Regions from separate parts of the Bacillus sp. DU-106 genome, predicted to be linked through region 1. Evidence: predicted binding sites of a transcription regulator. Region 1 holds the regulator's gene; each other region holds the start of a gene.
The links. The regulator Rex, encoded in region 1, represses fermentation and respiration genes when NADH is low (regulators of the CRP and FNR family bind a similar motif). The targets are predictions, from matches to a motif close to TTGTGAAATATTTCACAA.
Positions count from the first base shown of each region.

Region 1 (5,089 bases):
AAAGTAGAGATCGTCGTCTGGTGCGTTTCAACTGGGAAGCCAAGGCCGCTTAAAATGGAGCGAATATCCGCTTCATATTGATATCCACCTTGATCTTTATAATTGAGTTGTAGTTGGTCATAATCAGCTAACAATCTTTCATATGTAGCTTCGTTTGAAAAGTTTTCTTCTTTTCCCATTTCTTGCTCAAGCCTTCGAAGTTTTGTCTCCATTTGCTGTAAGTGGGTAAAGACGGTTAGCATTTCATCCCAAATTGTTAAAGACGTTTCTAGTCCAGTATTTTGAGCTAAATATCCGATTGAGACATCTTTCGGTTTTATAATTTCGCCACCATCATGAGATAATTCACCAGCGATAATTTTTAATAATGTAGATTTTCCTGCTCCATTCCTTCCAACTAATGCGATACGATCTTTTGTTTGTACTTCCAATTTTATGTTTGCAAGAATCGTTTCTGCACCGTATAATTTCGAAAGCGCGTTTACTTGTAATAAAATCAATGTTTTCACCTCAAATAATTTCTTAACTTTGCCATGTTTATATTTCTCAATCATACTAAAAATAGTGTATAGTTTAAAATAAAGAGAGAATACTTCTTCTCTTTATTATACAAGGAATTTAATGAGTGCTAAACTTCTGTATTTGATTAAAGTATATGAATAAAGATAGGAAGAGAGGAGAGGTCATATGGATCAGCAAAAGATTCCACAAGCCACTGCTAAAAGATTGCCTCTATACTATCGATTTATCCAAAACTTATCTCTTTCTGGTAAGCAGCGTGTTTCATCGGCCGAATTGAGTGAGGCAGTAAAAGTAGATTCTGCAACAATACGAAGAGATTTTTCGTATTTTGGAGCGTTAGGGAAAAAGGGATATGGATATAACGTAAATTATTTATTATCATTTTTCCGCGAAACACTTGATCAAGATGATATAACACGTGTAGCACTTATTGGAGTAGGTAATTTAGGGACCGCTTTCTTACATTATAATTTCACGAAAAACAATAATACAAAAATTGAAATGGCATTTGATGTTAGTGAAGAGAAAGTTGGAACAGAAATCGGGGGCATTCCTGTATATCATTTAGATGAATTAGAAGAGAGATTATCAAATGATATACAAGTGGCAATATTAACAGTACCGGCTACAGTAGCACAAGCTGTAGCAGATAGATTAGCTGAAACAAGCGTGCACGGTATTTTGAATTTCACACCAGCGCGATTAAACGTATCAGAGAATATTAGAATTCATCATATTGACTTAGCTGTAGAGTTACAAACATTAGTTTACTTTTTGAAAAACTATCCACAATAAAACGCAGAGGAAGCGACCTCTGCGTTTTATTATTGTTTCTTCTTTGTGAATTTAACTAATATAAGGCGAAGTGCCAAATTAAAATCAATTGTTGCCATAACTGCAAATAGTATTGTCCACATATTCCAGATTGTATCTGTCACGTTCGTAATGGCGAAGCGTGTAAAGATACATCCAAGAAGGAAGTATAGTGCAGCCATGAACAATGGTGAGTTTCTCATACAAAAAATCCTCCGATAAAGCCTTGCATTTTTTCAGCTTCTTTAATCATTTCTTGAATTTGTTCATTGCTCATAAAAATTTGCCCAATAGCGACTAATGTATTCATCGCAACATGAGCTGCAATCGGAACGATAATACGTTTCGTCTTCACATATAAGAAGGCAAATACGAGCCCCATAGCAGTGTATACCAATAAGTGAGTAAAATCAAAATGAATTGTTGCGAATACAAGCGAACTAATGATAGCTGCGATAAAGAAGTTAAACTTCTTATAAAGCGTGCCGAATAGAATTTTTCTAAATACGATTTCTTCTAAGATAGGTCCAATTATAGATACAACAATAAGGAACCAAGGTATCGTTCTTGCGATGTCCATCAGTCTGTCTGTATTCTCAGATCCACGTGGAACCCCAAATACATACATTTCAATCATACCTGCAATGGATTGTGAGATGATTGCTAAGAAGAACCCGATAAAAATCCATCCAATAGTAGCTGGAACAGAAGAGCGCATTGGATCTAAATGCCTGTCACGAATATCTGTTCTAAGTAACCAAAGCACGATACATAATGCAATAAAGAAGCTAATGATTGCCCAGTGTCCCGTTATGATTTGTCCTTTTTCTTCAATGGTAAATCCTCTATTATCATAGAGTCCTGTTTTTAGGAGAAGTGGTAATCCAACAACGCCAGATAACTGCATTAAAATGTATGTAACGATAATCCACCAGTATTGTTTCTTCAAATGGTTTAACCATCCTTTCTAACTATAGTGTATGAGATAAGTTAGGATAACATGTAAATATGCTACCTACGATATAAACCTCTTGAATTATGTTTTTTTCGTAAATCCTTATTTGAAATTATAATAGAAGACAGGAGAAAGTTGTATGTGTAGCGAAAACAACTTAGGGTGTCCTTTCATATTGTAACATACGAGCAGTGGAAACAACGATTCATATAGTAAAGGCAGTATTGTATATAGAAAGTTTATATAGTGATTTGCGAAAAAATTATGATTTTTTTACTTGCAAAAGAAATTGAGATTATTTATTATTATAAGTGTGTTAGCACTCGGATGACTTGAGTGCTAATAAAAGAAATTTACATAACAAAATGAGGAGGTTATTGTTCATGCTAAAGCCATTAGGTGATCGCGTTGTAATTGAGCTTGTTCAAGCAGAAGAAAAAACAGCAAGTGGTATCGTATTACCAGATACTGCAAAAGAAAAACCACAAGAGGGTAAAGTTGTTGCAGTAGGTACTGGTCGAGTGCTTGAGAATGGTGAGCGTGTTGCTTTAGAGGTAGCAGCAGGTGATCTTATCATCTTCTCAAAATATGCAGGTACTGAAGTGAAATATGAAGGTACAGACTACTTGATTTTACGTGAAAGTGACATTTTAGCAGTTATCGGTTAATTATATAAATCTTAAAAAATCCAAGGGGGTCAATTATTATGGCAAAAGATATTAAATTTAGTGAAGAAGCACGTCGTTCGATGCTTCGCGGTGTCGACACTCTTGCAAACGCAGTAAAAGTTACGCTTGGACCAAAAGGTCGTAACGTTGTACTTGAGAAAAAATTTGGTTCACCACTTATTACAAATGATGGTGTAACAATCGCAAAAGAAATCGAATTAGAAGATGCATTCGAAAACATGGGTGCGAAATTAGTAGCAGAAGTTGCTAGCAAAACAAATGACGTAGCTGGTGACGGAACAACAACTGCAACTGTATTAGCGCAAGCTATGATTCGTGAAGGTCTTAAAAACGTAACAGCTGGTGCGAACCCAATGGGTCTTCGTAAAGGTATCGAAAAAGCTGTTACTGCTGCAATTGAAGAATTAAAAACGATTTCTAAACCAATCGAAGGCAAATCTTCTATCGCACAAGTAGCTGCTATTTCTGCAGCTGACGAAGAAGTAGGTCAATTAATCGCTGAAGCAATGGAGCGCGTTGGTAACGACGGCGTTATTACTTTAGAAGAGTCTAAAGGATTCACAACAGAATTAGACGTAGTAGAAGGTATGCAATTTGATCGTGGCTATGCATCTCCTTACATGATTACTGATTCTGACAAAATGGAAGCAGTTCTTGATAACCCATATATCTTAATTACTGACAAAAAGATTTCTAACATTCAAGAAATCTTACCAGTATTAGAGCAAGTGGTACAACAAGGTAAACCACTTCTTATCATTGCTGAAGATGTAGAAGGCGAAGCATTAGCTACATTAGTAGTGAACAAACTTCGTGGTACATTCAATGTAGTAGCTGTTAAAGCTCCTGGATTTGGTGACCGTCGTAAAGCAATGCTAGAAGATATCGCAATCTTAACTGGTGGCGAAGTGATCACTGAAGAATTAGGCCGTGACTTAAAATCTGCTACAGTTGAATCTTTAGGACGCGCTGGTAAAGTTGTTGTTACAAAAGAAAACACAACTGTAGTTGAAGGTGTAGGAAGCACAGAACAAATCGAAGCTCGCATCGGTCAAATCCGTGCGCAATTAGAAGAAACAACTTCTGAATTCGATCGTGAAAAATTACAAGAGCGTCTTGCTAAACTAGCAGGTGGCGTAGCAGTAATTAAAGTAGGTGCAGCAACTGAAACTGAGTTAAAAGAGCGCAAACTTCGCATTGAAGATGCACTTAACTCAACTCGTGCAGCAGTAGAAGAAGGTATCGTTGCAGGTGGTGGTACTTCACTTATGAACGTATACACAAAAGTAGCTTCTATCGTAGCTGAAGGCGACGAAGCAACAGGTATCAACATCGTACTTCGCGCACTAGAAGAGCCAGTTCGTCAAATCGCAATCAACGCTGGTCTAGAAGGATCTGTAGTTGTAGAGCGTCTAAAAGGCGAAAAAGTAGGCGTTGGTTTCAACGCAGCTACTGGCGAATGGGTTAACATGCTTGAGTCTGGTATCGTAGATCCAGCTAAAGTAACTCGTTCTGCACTTCAAAACGCAGCATCTGTTGCAGCTATGTTCTTAACAACTGAAGCTGTAGTAGCTGACAAGCCAGAACCAAATGCACCAGCAATGCCTGACATGGGCGGCATGGGCATGGGCGGTATGGGCGGAATGATGTAATTCCGTTTGTCCTAAAAAACATCCATTTCTATATAGAAATGGATGTTTTTTTATGTTTTTTAGAAAAGGAAATGAATTTCTGTAGAATTTTGTCGCTTTCTCTCTTGACCATATTGATACTTCATTGTTAGAATCTAGGAAGATAATATAAAACGATCCTTCATATATCCTCAATGATATGGTTTGAGAGTCTCTACCGGGTTACCGTAAACAACCTGACTATGAAGGCAGTGTGTCTTATATTTATAAAGAGCGGAGACTATCTTTCTTTATAAAGCCAGACCCCTGCCTTTTCTTTGTTATGAGACTAGAGGCGGAGGACTGGCTTTTTTTATTATATTGGTAATGCTTTTCGCCAAATTGGTGAAAATATTTATATACGAGAACTAACGTTGGGGTGATTATTTTGAAGAAACAACACGATACAATTATCGTTTTAGATTTTGGAAGTCAATACA
Region 1 is NZ_CP026607.1:254,665-259,753, forward strand. It holds gene C3Y97_RS01500 (ABC-F family ATP-binding cassette domain-containing protein) at 1-500, opposite strand, end outside; gene C3Y97_RS01505 (redox-sensing transcriptional repressor Rex) at 688-1,317, shown strand; gene C3Y97_RS01510 (YdiK family protein) at 1,347-1,538, opposite strand; gene C3Y97_RS01515 (CPBP family intramembrane glutamic endopeptidase) at 1,535-2,284, opposite strand; gene groES (co-chaperone GroES) at 2,674-2,958, shown strand; gene groL (chaperonin GroEL) at 2,997-4,631, shown strand; purine riboswitch at 4,772-4,873, shown strand; gene guaA (glutamine-hydrolyzing GMP synthase) at 5,038-5,089, shown strand, end outside.

Region 2 (5,089 bases), 230 kb from region 1:
GTTTCAGATCCAATAAAACTAAATCTGTATAATCCATTAAAATATCTAGCTTATTTTGGAATTCTGGTTCCTCAGAATAACAACCACCAGAAGAGTCGATTGTTGTATGGATACCAGCCGCTTTACACTTTTTAAACAACTCAATTAAAAAGTCTAGCTGTAATAATGGCTCTCCACCGCTAACTGTTATACCGCCTCCGGAAGCTTCAATAAATGGAAGGTAACATGTCACATCCTGCATCACTTCTTCAACTGTTATTTCTTTACCTTTACCGATTTCCCACGTATCAGCATTATGACAATATTGACAACGTAATAAACACCCTTGTGTAAATATGACATAACGAATCCCCGGGCCATCAACAGTACCACAAGACTCTACAGAATGTATTCTTCCTTTTACCATGTTACTTCCTCCTTTATTGAAACAGCCTCCCTTCGCTATATATTAAGAGCGAAGGGAAACCTTTTTCATTTACATGCTTTCATGCATTGTACGGTTAATTACATCAATTTGTTGTTCACGAGTTAATTTAATAAAGTTTACAGCATAACCAGATACACGAATTGTTAATTGTGGATACTTCTCAGGATGTTCCATTGCATCCATTAATGTTTCACGGTTAAATACGTTAATATTTAAGTGGTGCCCTTCTTTTACTGCATAGCCATCAAGCATTGATACTAAGTTACGTACTTGTACATCATCTTCTTTACCAAGTGCTTTCGGAATAATAGAGAATGTATTAGAAATACCATCTTGTGCATCTTCATATGGTAATTTAGCCACAGATAATAATGAAGCTAATGCACCTTTTGTATCGCGTCCATGCATTGGGTTCGCACCTGGTGCAAATGGTTCTCCAGTACGGCGGCCATCTGGAGTATTACCAGTTTTCTTACCGTAAACAACGTTAGATGTGATTGTTAAGATTGACATTGTATGAACAGAGTTTCTGTATGTTTTATGTTTACGAAGTTTATTCATAAATGTTTTTACAAGATTTACAGCAATCTCATCTACACGATCATCATTGTTACCGTATTTAGGGAAATCTCCTTCAATCTCGAAGTCAACTGCAATACCATTTTCATCACGAATTGGTTTTACTTTTGCGTACTTAATTGCACTTAATGAATCTGCTACTACAGATAGACCAGCGATACCTGTTGCCATTGTACGAAGAACGTTTGTATCATGAAGTGCCATTTCAATACGTTCATAGCTATATTTATCATGCATGTAATGGATAACATTTAATGTGTTTAAATATAGACCCGCTAACCATTCCATTGTCATATCAAACTTATGCATAACTTCTTCATAATTTAATACTTCAGAAGTAATTGGTGCGTACTCAGGACCAACTTGTGCTTTTGACTTTTCATCTTTACCACCGTTAATCGCATATAATAATGCTTTCGCTAAGTTTGCACGAGCTCCGAAGAACTGCATTTGTTTACCGATTCTCATTGCAGATACGCAACATGCAATACCGTAATCATCGCCGTATTCAGGACGCATAATGTCATCATTTTCATATTGAATTGCTGATGTTTTAATAGACATTTTCGCACAGTAGTTTTTAAAGTTCTCTGGTAATTGTTTAGACCAAAGAACAGTTAAGTTTGGTTCTGGAGCTGGTCCTAAATTATCTAATGTATGCAAGAAACGGAATGAGTTCTTTGTTACTAATGGACGACCATCTAATGCCATACCACCGATAGATTCAGTTACCCAAGTTGGGTCACCAGAGAATAATTCATTATAATCAGGTGTTCTTGCGAATTTCACAAGACGTAATTTCATAATGAAGTGATCGACAATTTCTTGTACTTCTTCTTCTGTTAAAGTACCATTTGCTAAATCTCTTTCAATGTAAATATCTAAGAATGTAGAAGTACGTCCAAGACTCATTGCAGCTCCGTTTTGTTCTTTAATCGCTGCAAGGTATGCGAAGTATAACCATTGGAATGCTTCTTGTGCATTTGTTGCTGGCTTAGAAATATCGAAGCCATGAGAAGCAGCCATTTCTTTTAACTCTTGAAGTGCACGCATTTGCTCAGATAACTCTTCGCGTAAACGCATTGTATCTTCGCTCATTACACCACCAGTTAAATTCAAATCAGCTTTTTTCGCTTCAATTAAATGATCAATACCATATAACGCTACTCGGCGATAGTCACCGATAATACGTCCACGTCCGTATGCATCTGGAAGACCAGTAATAACACCTGATTTACGTGCATTTCTCATTTCTGGTGTGTATGCATCAAATACACCTTGGTTATGAGTTTTTCTCCACTCTCTAAAAATACGACTAAGTTCTTTATCCATTTCGTATCCATAAGATTCACAAGCTTGTTCTGCCATACGAATACCACCATATGGTTGTAAAGAACGTTTAAATGGTTTATCAGTTTGGAAACCGACTACTTTTTCAATATCTTTATTTAAGTATCCTGGGTCATGTGATGTAATAGAAGAAACAATTTTTGTATCCATATCAAGAACGCCACCGTTTTCACGTTCTTTCGTTGTTAAATCCATTACTTGATCCCAAAGTTGTTTCGTTGCTTCAGTTGCTTCTGCTAAGAAAGATTCGTCCCCTTCGAAAACGTTTACATTATTTAAAATGAAATCGCGAACATCAATCTCTGCTTTCCATTTTTCACCTTTAAAGTTTTCCCATGCGTTTTTAACATTTTCTAATACTTGAGTCATCCTAATCTCCTCCATTTTTGATTAGTACAGGACTAAGATTTTTTATATAACAGCTTACACACTTAGAATACTACTTTTTTACGAAAGTGAACGAAATAGTTGTGACATGTTTGTGAAATATTGAGCAAACTACTATATATATAGTGTTAACTTCATTTAAAAGTCTTTAAAATTAACCCTTTCCTTAATTGTATTTTTTTGGTATCCTTATATACGAGTCCTATTTTGTAATATAAGAACAATACCCATTGTAGAGCTGTAATACTCTTATCTCCTAATCTGTTATAGTTTTTATAACAGAACAAAAAAGTGTACACATGTTGTACACTTTTTTTGTTACTTCTATAAAACATCTCTTTTTCTATTGCCATCATAGAATCCGCCACGATTGTCTGTTAATGCAATTATTTGATCTAGTCCTTCTATATGATCACCTATAATTCGAAGTACAGCTGGTGGATGACCTATTTTAGCAAAATGTTCACTGGGACGAATACGGTTCATCTTATCGACCTCAACACGACTTACACATGCAACTTCAAATCCTGAAAGAATAGCTTTCACTTGGGCTACACACGGCGCCAGTAAAGATCTATACCCAATTTCTTTCAAACACTTACGGCTAAACGCATTCGGTACAGCGATAAGAGAGCCTACGCCTAGATCTTTTCTATCACAAGCTAAATTTAATGCATATTTAAATGCAGTTACAAGATGAAGCGGTACTCTTAAATCTAAATAATGATTTAGATCATTTAATGCAACATCTGTTCCATCTGCAATAGCTTTCGCAAAAGGATATAGCTCACTCGCTGGAATAACAAAATCGCCATCTATAAATAACACAATTTCTCCTTTTGCAAAATACGTTCCAAGTGAGCGCCCCACATCATTTCCGAGTGCTTCTTTATATACAATTGTCGTTGCCCCTTTGTCTTTTGCAATTTTTTTCGTTTTATCTGACGAACCATTTACGACAACGATAATTTCGAAGGGTTCAATTTTGCGAAGCTCTTCTATAACGTTTCCAATTGTTTTCTCTTCATCTTGTACGGGAATAACAACCGATAGTTGCTTTCCTTTATAGAAATCAGATGTAACACCCCACCCTTGATAAAACTCTTCAAAACTTAAAGTATGATAGACACTATCCCTTTTCCTATTTCCATCATAATATCCTCCGCGCTCATCACTGCTTAATATCCGTTCTGCTACTGCTTCTATATGATCACCTATCATTCTTTTTTCAGATTGGGAAAGATTTGTCCCATATGCAGCATGCTGGAATGGACGAAATTTATTCGGCGTAATAACGTCAATAGCACAATGACGACTAATTCTCCATTTACTTTGAACTAGGCGTAAATGAGCCACAATAGGATTAACAAAACATTCATATCCGATGCTTTGAACGACTTCTTTCGTCAGCGCATGAGGTACATCTAATAAAGAATTCATTTTTAATTCTTCACGCTCTAACATTGCATTTAATATTTGGCGCCATACTGTAATAGAAGTGGTTTTTTGCCTTTTTAAAAATAATGCATCCAAATTATTTAAAACTACATCTGCCTGATCGTATAAAATCGGATTAAGGAATAATTTTAATTTTGAAGTTGGAATAGCAAAATCACCATCTATAAATAGTAATACATCACCTATCGCATGTTTTGCGCCGACTGCACGTCCAACATCGTTCCCTAGTAGCTCTGTATGCTTGATTACTTTACACCCTAAACGATCTGCAACATCTTCTGTTCCATCATTACAACCGTTTGCTACTACAATGATTTCTACTGGATTTAATGGTCTTACCGATTGAATAACGTCTGAAATCGTATCGACCTCATTACATGCAGGAATAATAACAGATAATGACTTAGCCATTGTTTTGTTCACGAAACCACTTAATTGTTTCCTTCAATCCGTTTTCCCACGTTACTTTCGCCTGAAATTGAACAAGCTCTTTTAATTTTGTTACATCTGGTCTTCTATTTGGAATTTCTTCAAAACCATGAGGATATACTTCTTCAAAAGGCACTTGGACAATCTTCGAAGAAGAATTCGTTAATTTTTTAATTACTTCTGCTACTTCTTTTATGCTCTTTTCATTCTCAGAACCTATATTAATAATCTCACCATTTACCTTCTCATCCATTGCCCGAATCGTTGCCTCTACCGCATCACTTACATACGTAAAACAACGTGTCTGCTTTCCATCTCCATATACGAGAATGTCTTCTCCTTGCAGTGCCGCGCGGATAAATCGCGGGATTACTCCTGCATATGGACCATCTTTCGCTCTTGGACCATAAATATTAAAGTATCGAACAATCGTTACTGGTAAACCTTCTAATGCGTACC
Region 2 is NZ_CP026607.1:488,357-493,445, reverse strand. It holds gene pflA (pyruvate formate-lyase-activating protein) at 1-406, opposite strand, end outside; gene pflB (formate C-acetyltransferase) at 476-2,725, opposite strand; gene C3Y97_RS02585 (hypothetical protein) at 2,878-3,099, opposite strand; gene C3Y97_RS02580 (glycosyltransferase family 2 protein) at 3,068-4,612, opposite strand; gene C3Y97_RS02575 (UDP-N-acetyl-alpha-D-glucosaminuronate decarboxylase) at 4,605-5,089, opposite strand, start outside.
Region 2: a site for Rex is predicted at 2,836-2,853, ahead of pflB (formate C-acetyltransferase). Genes of this name have one in related genera too.

Region 3 (5,089 bases), 730 kb from region 1:
ACCGAGTTGGATCGCTTCTTGCGATTATGACACCGGGACATACGCCAGGCTCCATGTCGTTTCTTGATGTAAGAAATAAAGCTCTGATTGTCGGAGATGCATTCCAAACAAGAGGAGGTATGGCTGTTTCAGGACAAATGAAATTTTGGTTTCCGTTTCCGGCGATGGCAACGTGGAGCAAAGAAATATCATTACAAAGTGCAGAGAAGTTAAGAGAATATGAGCCTTCCTTGCTTGCGGCAGGACATGGAAAAATGATAAACGATCCAGTGGCTTTCATAGAGCTTGCTATTAAAGAAGCGAAGCGGAATATAGAAAGTAGAAAAGAGGGTTAATTGATGTCACCGAGAATCGGACTTACATTACAAAAAATTGTAGAAACAGCAGCAGAAATTGCAGATGCAAATGGAGTACAAGAAGTAACGTTAGCTTCATTAGCGCAAACGTTAGGGGTACGTTCGCCCTCACTATATAATCATGTAAAAGGGTTACAAGATGTACGGAAAAATCTTGGCATTTACGGAATCAAAAAGCTGCATAACAGACTGGAAGAAGCTGCCGAGGATAAACGGATGGATGAAGCAATTCATGCTTTAGGAGAAGCGTATGTAGCATTTGTCCGAAAACATTCTGGACTATATGAAGCAACTTTTTTACGAGATGAAGAAGTAAGAAAAGCAGGTGACGGAATTGTAAAGCTTTGTCTTCAGGTTTTACAACAGTATGGCTTAGAAGGAGAGAATGCACTTCATGCGACACGCGGATTCAGAAGTATTTGTCATGGATTTGCTTCGATTGAACAACAGGGCGGATTTGGTTTGCCGTTAGATTTAGATATAAGTCTACATGTATTGTTGGAAACGTTTATTAAAGGGTTACGTGAATAAGAAGCGAGGCAAACAAAAACCTTAGAAGTGATTCTAAGGTTTTTTAGTGCATATAATTCGAAAAGAGCGGTAGGCTTTTTCTCATTACATGATATTATTTTACAGGTTTGAAAAATGTGTATATGACTACGGAAAGGCAAACGAAAATAAAAGCAATAGGATCTTGATATGGACTAGGCTCAGAGCCCTTCTGGATTTCTGTAAGGAAGTCATGTGTTTTCATGTTCATTGCTCCTTTAACTAATAAGTTTTATATGATGCGAGGGTTATAGTGGATAGGAAGTATTTTTTAAAATTTCATATAATAATTATTGCATAGCAATTCTATTCCTAAAACTATAAAATATAAAGTTTTCATAATATGTAAAATTGCATATTATTCTTTTTGAAAAAATTGTTATATTATCTATATATTTGTATTAAAGGATTTTTGTTAAGGTAATGAAAACAAATGGAGGAATAGTATGAGAAAAACAGTATTAGACGCGTATAATGCAGAAAGAGAAGTAGATAACATAACATATAAAAATCTAGTTGTAACGATTGCAAGCATTCTAGGGTTCTCACTCTTAGGGGGATTATTCCTTGCTTTAGCCCTCGGAATTTTTGGAGAAGAGGTATTACGTGCTAATTTAGAGGGATATTATTTACTTCTATTTGATGCAGCTGTTGTTACTATTGTTTTATTTGCTTATAAACCAGTGCTTCATTTTATTAAGAACATATGGGATGTATCTGTTTTAAAAAATGGGAAAACCTACTTGTATTTATTAATAGGTTTTATCATCATTGCATTAACTCAGTATGTAATGTTAGAGTTGTTTAGCTTTGAAAGTGCAGGGCAGCAGCGAGATCAATTAGGGAGCTTAGGACTTCAAAATAGTCTACAAAGTATTATATATGTGTTAAGTGTTGCTATAATTACACCAATTAAAGAAGAAATTTTATATAGAGGTATTTTGTATCGATTTTTTGAAAAGAAATATAGTTTTCTAGTTGGTATCATTATTTCTTCCTTCATCTTTGGGATTCTTCATGGTGGTTTTCCGGTTACGGCAATGATTATGGGGATTGTATTTGCTATGTTATACAAAAAGACGCAATCTATTATACCTAGTATTATTTTACACATTATATGGAACTTACTTGTGAGTATAAGTATGATTGTATCTCTATAAAAATAAATACATAACCAGTATAAAAGATGAATGGCTTAGCTATTCATCTTTTATTTTTTTATATGTGGGAAAAGTTGATGAATACAATCCAAAAAGAACCAAATACTAATGATGAATGAACAAAGAAAGGCGGGTATGTTATATGCAAAACTTAACAGAGCTTGAAGTAGAAAACTTACGTCATTTAATTGGTGGACACGCAACAATTATTAACAAGTTGGAGCAGTATGCACAGACGTGTACAGATCCACAACTGAAACAAATGCTACAAAAAGATGCGCAAGATGCACGAAATACGAAACAGCAATTAATGACTTTCCTAGGATAGGAGGAAGCGGAAAATGAATGAAAAAGATATGGTAAATGATTATTTAGCAGGATTAAATGCAAGTTTAACAAGCTATGCAAATTATATTGCTCAGTCTGATAATGAACAGTTACATCAAACGTTAATTCAAATTCGTAATCAAGACGAGGCGCGCCAACGTAATATGTATGAGTACGCAAAGCAAAAGAGTTATTACAAACCGGCAGCACCTGCTAATCCGATGATTGTACAGCAATTAAAAAGCCAATTAAGTGCGGAATAACAGGAAAAAGAAAACGAGCGAATTTATTCGCTCGTTTTCTTTTTGTATATGTCAATAAATACATAATAAATATTTTTCCAGTTGTAACAAATATGACGAAAATGGAATATGACAATTCACAAAAAGGACAAAAACTTTGTTCAACATTTCACAAAGTATCCATGGTTTCTATCGTGGGAACCTCTATAATTAAGAATGTAAAGAACAAAAGAAATAGATTATATGATCAATTAGGAGAGATTGCTATGAAAAGACATACAAGAAAAATTGCAATTATCGGTACTGGATTAGTTGGATCCAGTTGTGCGTATTCCATTGTAAATCAAGGGATTTGCGAAGAACTATTATTAATTGATATAAATCATGAACGTGCAGTTGGGGAAGCAATGGATTTATCACATTGCATTAACTTTACAAATACAAGAACAAAAGTATATGCAGGAAGCTATGAAGACTGCAAAGATATGGACATTGTCATTATTACAGCAGGGCCAGCACCAAAACCTGGACAAAGTCGCTTAGATACTTTAGGAGCGAGTGCGAAGATTATGGAAAGTGTTGTTGGTGGTGTAATGGCAAGTGGATTTGATGGTATTTTCTTACTTGCATCGAACCCAGTTGATATTATTACATATCAAGTGTGGAAATTATCTGGATTACCTAGAAATCGCGTAATCGGTACTGGTACATCACTAGATTCTTCTCGCTTAAGAACAATTTTATCTGAAATGCTACATGTAGATCCTCGTAGTATTCATGGGTATTCATTAGGAGAACATGGTGATTCTCAAATGGTTGCTTGGTCTCATGTAACTGTTGGTGGAAAGCCAATTCTGCAAATTTTAGAAGAACAAAAAGAACGATTTGGTGAAATAGATTTAGATGAAATTGTTGAGAAGACTGCAAAAGCTGGCTGGGAAATTTATAAACGTAAAGGAACTACTTATTACGGGATTGGAAATTCTCTAGCATATATTGCGAGTTCAATCTTTAATGATGATCACCGTGTCATTGCTGTATCAGCCATTTTAGATGGTGAGTACGGTGAATATGATATTTGTACAGGAGTACCAGCTATTATTACTAGAGACGGTATAAGAGAAGTTGTAGAACTCAATTTAACAGAGGATGAAGAATCTCGATTCGCAAAATCAAACGATATTTTACGTGATTATATGAAAACAATTGGTTACTAACTTATAGGAGAAGGTGAAACAAATGAAGGAATATATAATGTCTCGTGTATTTAAAGCATCTGCTGGAATCGCACAAGGTATTTTCGTATCCCTCGGAATTGGTTTACTGATCGAAAATATAGGAAGAATTGTTGATATACCATTACTTATTACAATCGGAGTTGTTGCAAAATCACTAATGGCACCGGCAATTGGTGCTGGAATTGCTTTTATGCTCGGTGCAAACGGTCTTGTAATCTTCTCGGCGATGGTAGCCGGAGCGATTGGTGCCGGATCCATTTCGATTACTGAAGCTGGTCTAATTATTAAAACAGGTGAGCCAATCGGTGCATTATTAACAGCAACTTTAGCTGTATATATTGGTAAACGTTTAAGCGGAAAAACTGCGTTAGATATGATGCTCGTTCCATTTGCGGCCATATTAGGTTCTGGTTTAGTAGGCATTTGGTTATCTCATAATATTACTCCTGTTTTAAATGCAGTTGGAGCGTTTATTAAAGATAGCTCAGCTGGTAGCCCATTCATCGCTTCTATCGTCATTGCAGTAGTTTGGGGACTATTACTTATCTCTCCAGCTTCATCAGCTGCGTTAGCAATTGCACTTAGCTTAGACGGTGTTGCAGGTGGTGCTGCTCTTGCTGGATGCGTTGCTCAGTTTATCGGATTCTCTGTCATCTCAGCAAAAGAAAACAATTTAGGTGGCATATTAGCTCAAGCACTTTGTACTCCGAAAGTACAGTTACCAAATATCACTAAAAATCCAATGATTCTCGTCCCAACTGTCGTCGCCAGTGCTATAGTCGGTCCAGTATCAGCATTAATTTTCCAACTGGAAGCAGGAAAGGAAATTGCAGGTCTTGGATTAAGTTCTCTTATCGCACCAATTAATTTAATTTCCAGCCAAGGATGGGAAGTTCTCCCGGCGATGGTAATTACTTATATCGTCATTCCAGTAGCTGTTTCTTATATACTTTACATTGCTCTTAAAAAAGCAGGTCGTATTCATTCTGGTGATATGACTGTACCGCAATCTTAAATTGAAAATCTCCTTAATAATAGATAAAAGCAGACTGAGCCACAGTCTGCTTTTTTATGTTACATTTTATGATTTTGTTTTACTGGAACTTTTATTGGTTCTTTTGCTAATAAGAGCTGAACTCCGAAGTATAGTATGCTTGCAAGTGTCATTCCAGAAACGGCATCTAAAAAGGCATGCTGCTTCGTAAATAGCGTTGATA
Region 3 is NZ_CP026607.1:4,935,071-4,940,159, reverse strand. It holds gene C3Y97_RS25345 (MBL fold metallo-hydrolase) at 1-335, shown strand, start outside; gene C3Y97_RS25340 (TetR/AcrR family transcriptional regulator) at 339-887, shown strand; gene C3Y97_RS25335 (CPBP family intramembrane glutamic endopeptidase) at 1,352-2,065, shown strand; gene C3Y97_RS25330 (hypothetical protein) at 2,208-2,393, shown strand; gene C3Y97_RS25325 (spore coat protein) at 2,407-2,655, shown strand; gene C3Y97_RS25320 (L-lactate dehydrogenase) at 2,901-3,851, shown strand; gene C3Y97_RS25315 (PTS sugar transporter subunit IIC) at 3,874-4,887, shown strand; gene C3Y97_RS25310 (phosphatase PAP2 family protein) at 4,947-5,089, opposite strand, start outside.
Region 3: a site for Rex is predicted at 2,792-2,809, ahead of C3Y97_RS25320 (L-lactate dehydrogenase). Genes of this name have one in related genera too.

Region 4 (5,089 bases), 1.3 Mb from region 1:
GGCTGCTATTACAGCGACAATTATGTTGTTCTCAAAAGGTGACCACGTTATTTTAACAGATGATGTGTATGGCGGAACATACCGCGTTATTACGAAAGTATTAAACCGTTTCGGTATTGAGCATACATTTGTAGATACAACAAACTTAGAGGAAGTTGAAGAAGCGATTCGTCCAAATACGAAAGCAATTTATGTAGAAACACCAACGAACCCACTACTAAAAATTACTGATATTAAGAAAATATCTACTCTTGCTAAAGAGAAAGACTTATTAACAATTATTGATAACACATTCATGACGCCATATTGGCAGTCGCCGATTTCTTTAGGAGCAGATATTGTGCTTCATAGTGCAACGAAATATTTAGGAGGTCATAGTGACGTAGTTGCAGGTCTAGTAGTTGTAAATAGCCCACAACTAGCAGAAGATCTTCACTTTGTACAAAACTCAACAGGAGGTATTCTTGGGCCACAAGACAGCTTCTTACTACTTCGTGGTTTAAAAACGTTAGGAATTCGTATGGAAGAACATGAAACGAATTCACGCGCTATTGCTGAGTTCTTAAATAATCATCCAAAAGTAAATAAAGTATATTACCCAGGTCTTGAATCACATCAAAACCACGAATTAGCAACAGAACAAGCAAATGGATTTGGTGCTATTATCTCATTTGATGTAGATAGTGAAGAGACATTAAATAAAGTACTTGAGAAATTGCAGTACTTTACACTTGCTGAAAGTTTAGGAGCAGTAGAAAGTTTAATTTCTATTCCATCTCAAATGACACATGCATCAATCCCAGCTGATCGCCGCAAAGAATTAGGAATTACAGATACATTAATTCGTATTTCTGTCGGTATTGAAGATGGTGAAGATTTAATTGAAGATTTAGCACAAGCGCTAGCATAATAAAAAAACGCACTGCTCTATATTAGCAGTGCGTTTTTTTATTACATTATTTTGTGAAATATTTCACAAAATAGACATACACAAACGAAATGATTTCATGTATATTGAATTCAGGAAATGTTACTCACGAACAAATTTGTGAAATATTTCACAAACAATGAAATTCATGTAGGAAAGCATCTCTATTTTTTTATGTTAATTGGGACTTATTTTGACCTATAGGGACATATAAGGACCGTGATAGTAGAATAGGAGGAAATTTACATGGTAGTCAAAGAGAAAGTTGTAAATGAAATGCAGGAAGTAAAAAAGATGATTGATACGCTAGTAAATAATGGTCAACAAGCTTTACAAGCATTAGAAAGTTTTACACAAGAGGAAATTGACAACATTGTTCATGAAATGGCATTAGCAGGTGTTGATCAACATATGCCGCTAGCAAAATTAGCAGTTGAAGAAACTGGCCGTGGTGTATATGAAGACAAATGCATTAAAAATATTTTTGCCACTGAATATATTTGGCATAGTATAAAGCAAGATAAAACGGTAGGAATTATTCACGAAGATTCTCATGAAGAAATAATAGAAATCGCGGAACCTGTCGGTGTAGTAGCTGGGGTAACGCCAGTAACGAATCCAACGTCGACAACAATGTTTAAAGCGTTAATTGCGATAAAAACAAGAAATCCAATTATTTTCGCGTTTCATCCTTCCGCACAAAAATGTTCTGTGGCAGCGGCGAAAACAGTATATGATGCAGCGATGAAAGCTGGTGCACCAAAACACTGTATTCAATGGATTGAAAGACCGTCTGTTGAAGCGACGAAACAATTAATGAACCATGATGGTGTAGCACTCGTTCTAGCAACTGGAGGCGCTGGTATGGTGAAATCAGCTTACTCTACTGGAAAACCAGCGTTAGGCGTTGGGCCTGGTAATGTACCGTGTTATATAGAAAAATCAGCACATGTAAAACGAGCTGTTAATGATTTAATTTTATCGAAAACATTTGATAACGGTATGATTTGTGCATCGGAACAAGCAATCATTGTCGATAAAGAAATCTATGATGATGTTAAAACAGAAATGATTGAAAACAATTGTTACTTTGTAACAGAAGAAGAAAGAAAAAAATTAGAAAAGCTTGTTATAAATGAAAATACATGTGCAGTAAATAGTGATATTGTAGGGAAATCAGCACAGTATATTGCCGATTTAGTTGGGATTACTGTTCCTGAACATACAAAAATGCTTGTAGCTGAAATTCAAGGTATCGGAGCAGCATATCCGTTATCTCGTGAGAAACTGAGTCCAGTATTAGCTTGTGTGAAGGCGAATTCATTAGAAGAAGGATTTACATATTGCGAAGAAATGTTGAACCTCGGTGGTTTAGGACATTCAGCAGTTATCCATTCTACAAATAAAGATGTGCAAAAGCAATTTGGGTTACGTATGAAAGCTTGCCGTCTCATTGTAAATGCACCTTCATCACAAGGTGGAATAGGGGATATATATAATGGATTTATTCCATCACTTACACTTGGTTGTGGTTCATACGGAAAGAATTCAGTTTCCCAAAATGTAACAGCCACTCATTTATTAAATATAAAAAGGCTGGCAAATAGAAAAAAGAATATGCAGTGGTTCAAATTGCCACCAAAAATTTATTTTGAAAAACATGCTACAGCTTATTTAGCAAATATGCCTAACATTTCACGTGCATTTATTGTAACGGACCCTGGAATGGTTGAACATGGCTATGTCGATACAGTCGCGCACTATTTAAACAAGCATGCAAATGATGTGAAAGTTGAAGTTTTCTTTGAGGTCGAACCAGATCCATCAGATGAAACTGTTTTTAAAGGTGCGGAAATGATGAGAAGCTTTAAGCCAGATGTAATTATCGCACTTGGTGGTGGTTCAGCTATGGATGCAGCAAAAGGAATGTGGTTATTCTATGAGCATCCAGAAACGACATTCTATGGCATTAAACAGAAGTTTTTAGATATAAGAAAACGTACATGTAAATATCCGGAATTAGGAAATAAGGCGCAGTTTGTTGCGATTCCAACGACATCAGGAACGGGATCAGAAGTGACACCATTTGCGGTTATTACAGATAAGAAAAATAATATAAAGTATCCGCTTGCAGATTATGAATTAACACCAGATGTAGCAATTGTTGATCCGCAATTTGTAATGACAGTACCACCACATGTAACAGCAGATACTGGTATGGATGTTTTAACACATGCAATTGAGGCGTATGTGTCTGTTATGGCAAATGACTATACAGATGGATTAGCATTAAAAGCTATTGATCTCGTATTCAAATATTTACTGAGAGCATATAAAGATGGAAATGATGAAGAAGCAAGAGAAAAAATGCATAACGCTTCTGCAATTGCAGGTATGGCATTTGCAAATGCTTTCCTCGGTATTAATCACAGCTTAGCACATAAAATTGGACCAGAATTCCATATTCCGCACGGACGCGCAAATGCCATTCTAATGCCGCATGTAGTCCGCTATAATGCTATTAAGCCAAGAAAACACGCATTGTTCCCAAAATATGAGCACTTTGTGGCAGATGAAAGATATGCACATATAGCGAGAATGCTCGGGCTTCCAGCAAGCTCGGCAGCAGAAGGGGTGGAATCACTCGTCAAAGCAATTATTGAGCTTGGAAAAAGCTTAAATATTAATATGAGTATTGCAGGACAAGGAGTAGATAAAGAGCAATTTGAAGAGGTTGTTGGAGTATTAGCAGAAAGAGCTTTTGAAGATCAATGTACAACTGCTAATCCAAAGTTGCCGCTTATTTCAGAACTGAAAGAAATTTATATGGAAGCATATAAAGGTGAATAATGATTAAAAAAGAGCCGCAGTAAAGCGGCTCTTTTTTTATTGGAAAACATCTCCCAGAATGCCTGTATTTACTGGTCTTTCAGTTTCATAGAATATGATACAGTGAAATGGAGGAGTGAGAATATAATGAAAGAATTAAAAGGAAAAATAGAAGACTATACTCGGTTCGGACAAATTCTTCTCGCTGTAAGTACATTGTTAATGGTTGGCTTGTTGATTCCGAATGGAGAAAAAGAGACAATCCAATTTTTTGTTATGATGGGGAGCATCGTTATATTTTTAAGTTTATCGTTCTTTTTCTTTCAGCGTGTGAAAGTGATGCGTGACCAGCTAGAGGAAAATGAATGTGAATAATATTGTTAACTAGAGCGCGGCGAAAAGAAAAAATCTTTTTGTCACGCTTTTTGTTTTTTGTAGAAAAATGTATGCGTTTCGTGTTGACAATGATAATCCTTATCAATTAAAGTAGAATAGTAGTTAATGATTATCATTATCAATTAGAGGTGAAGGAATGAAAAAATCTATTACGCTATTTACAGCGATTTTATCTATTTTTTTCTTGTTAATAGGTTGCAGTGCCAAAGGGGACGAAAAAGCGTCTGCAACCAAAACAGAAAAAGGAAAAGAGAAAATCGAAATTACCGACCTATCAGGAAGAAAGGTAACATTCGATAAAGTGCCAGAAAGTTTTGCAACATTAAGTATGGGGGACATGGATATTATTCATGCTTTAGGTGGAAAAATAGTAGGTCGCCCGGATACGAAATTAACTCTTCCAGAGGAGTTAAAGAAAGCACAAGTAATTGGGAATGCACATCAACCGAATTTTGAGCAAATTGCTAGTTTAAAGCCCGATGTACTTGTTGCTAACAATGGATTCCAAAAGAATGTGCCAACGGTTGAAGGACAAGGAACGCAAGTTATCATTTCTTCTGCGAATTCTGTACAAGATATTCAAAAGAATATTGAATTATATGGAACGGTAATGAAGAAAGAAGATAAAGCAAAAGAAATTAATCAAAAAATGAATGATCAAATGAAGAAATATGAGAAAAAGAGCGATGTGAAAGCATTGCTAGTGTATGGCGCACCAGGTACTTATTTAGCGGCATTACCAACATCTTTATCAGGTGATATTTTAGAAAAAACAGGCGGAAAAAATATTGCTTCTGATTTTCCAGAAACGAAAGAATATCCGCAATATGCACAGCTAAGTGTAGAACGTATTATTGAGGCGAATCCAGATGTGATTTATTTAATTACACACGGAGATCCAAAAAGTGTGAAAAAAGCATTCGAAGGCGAAATGAT
Region 4 is NZ_CP026607.1:4,337,410-4,342,498, reverse strand. It holds gene C3Y97_RS22105 (bifunctional cystathionine gamma-lyase/homocysteine desulfhydrase) at 1-910, shown strand, start outside; gene adhE (bifunctional acetaldehyde-CoA/alcohol dehydrogenase) at 1,175-3,778, shown strand; gene C3Y97_RS22095 (YrhC family protein) at 3,905-4,132, shown strand; gene C3Y97_RS22085 (ABC transporter substrate-binding protein) at 4,290-5,089, shown strand, end outside.
Region 4: a site for Rex is predicted at 962-979, ahead of adhE (bifunctional acetaldehyde-CoA/alcohol dehydrogenase). Genes of this name have one in related genera too.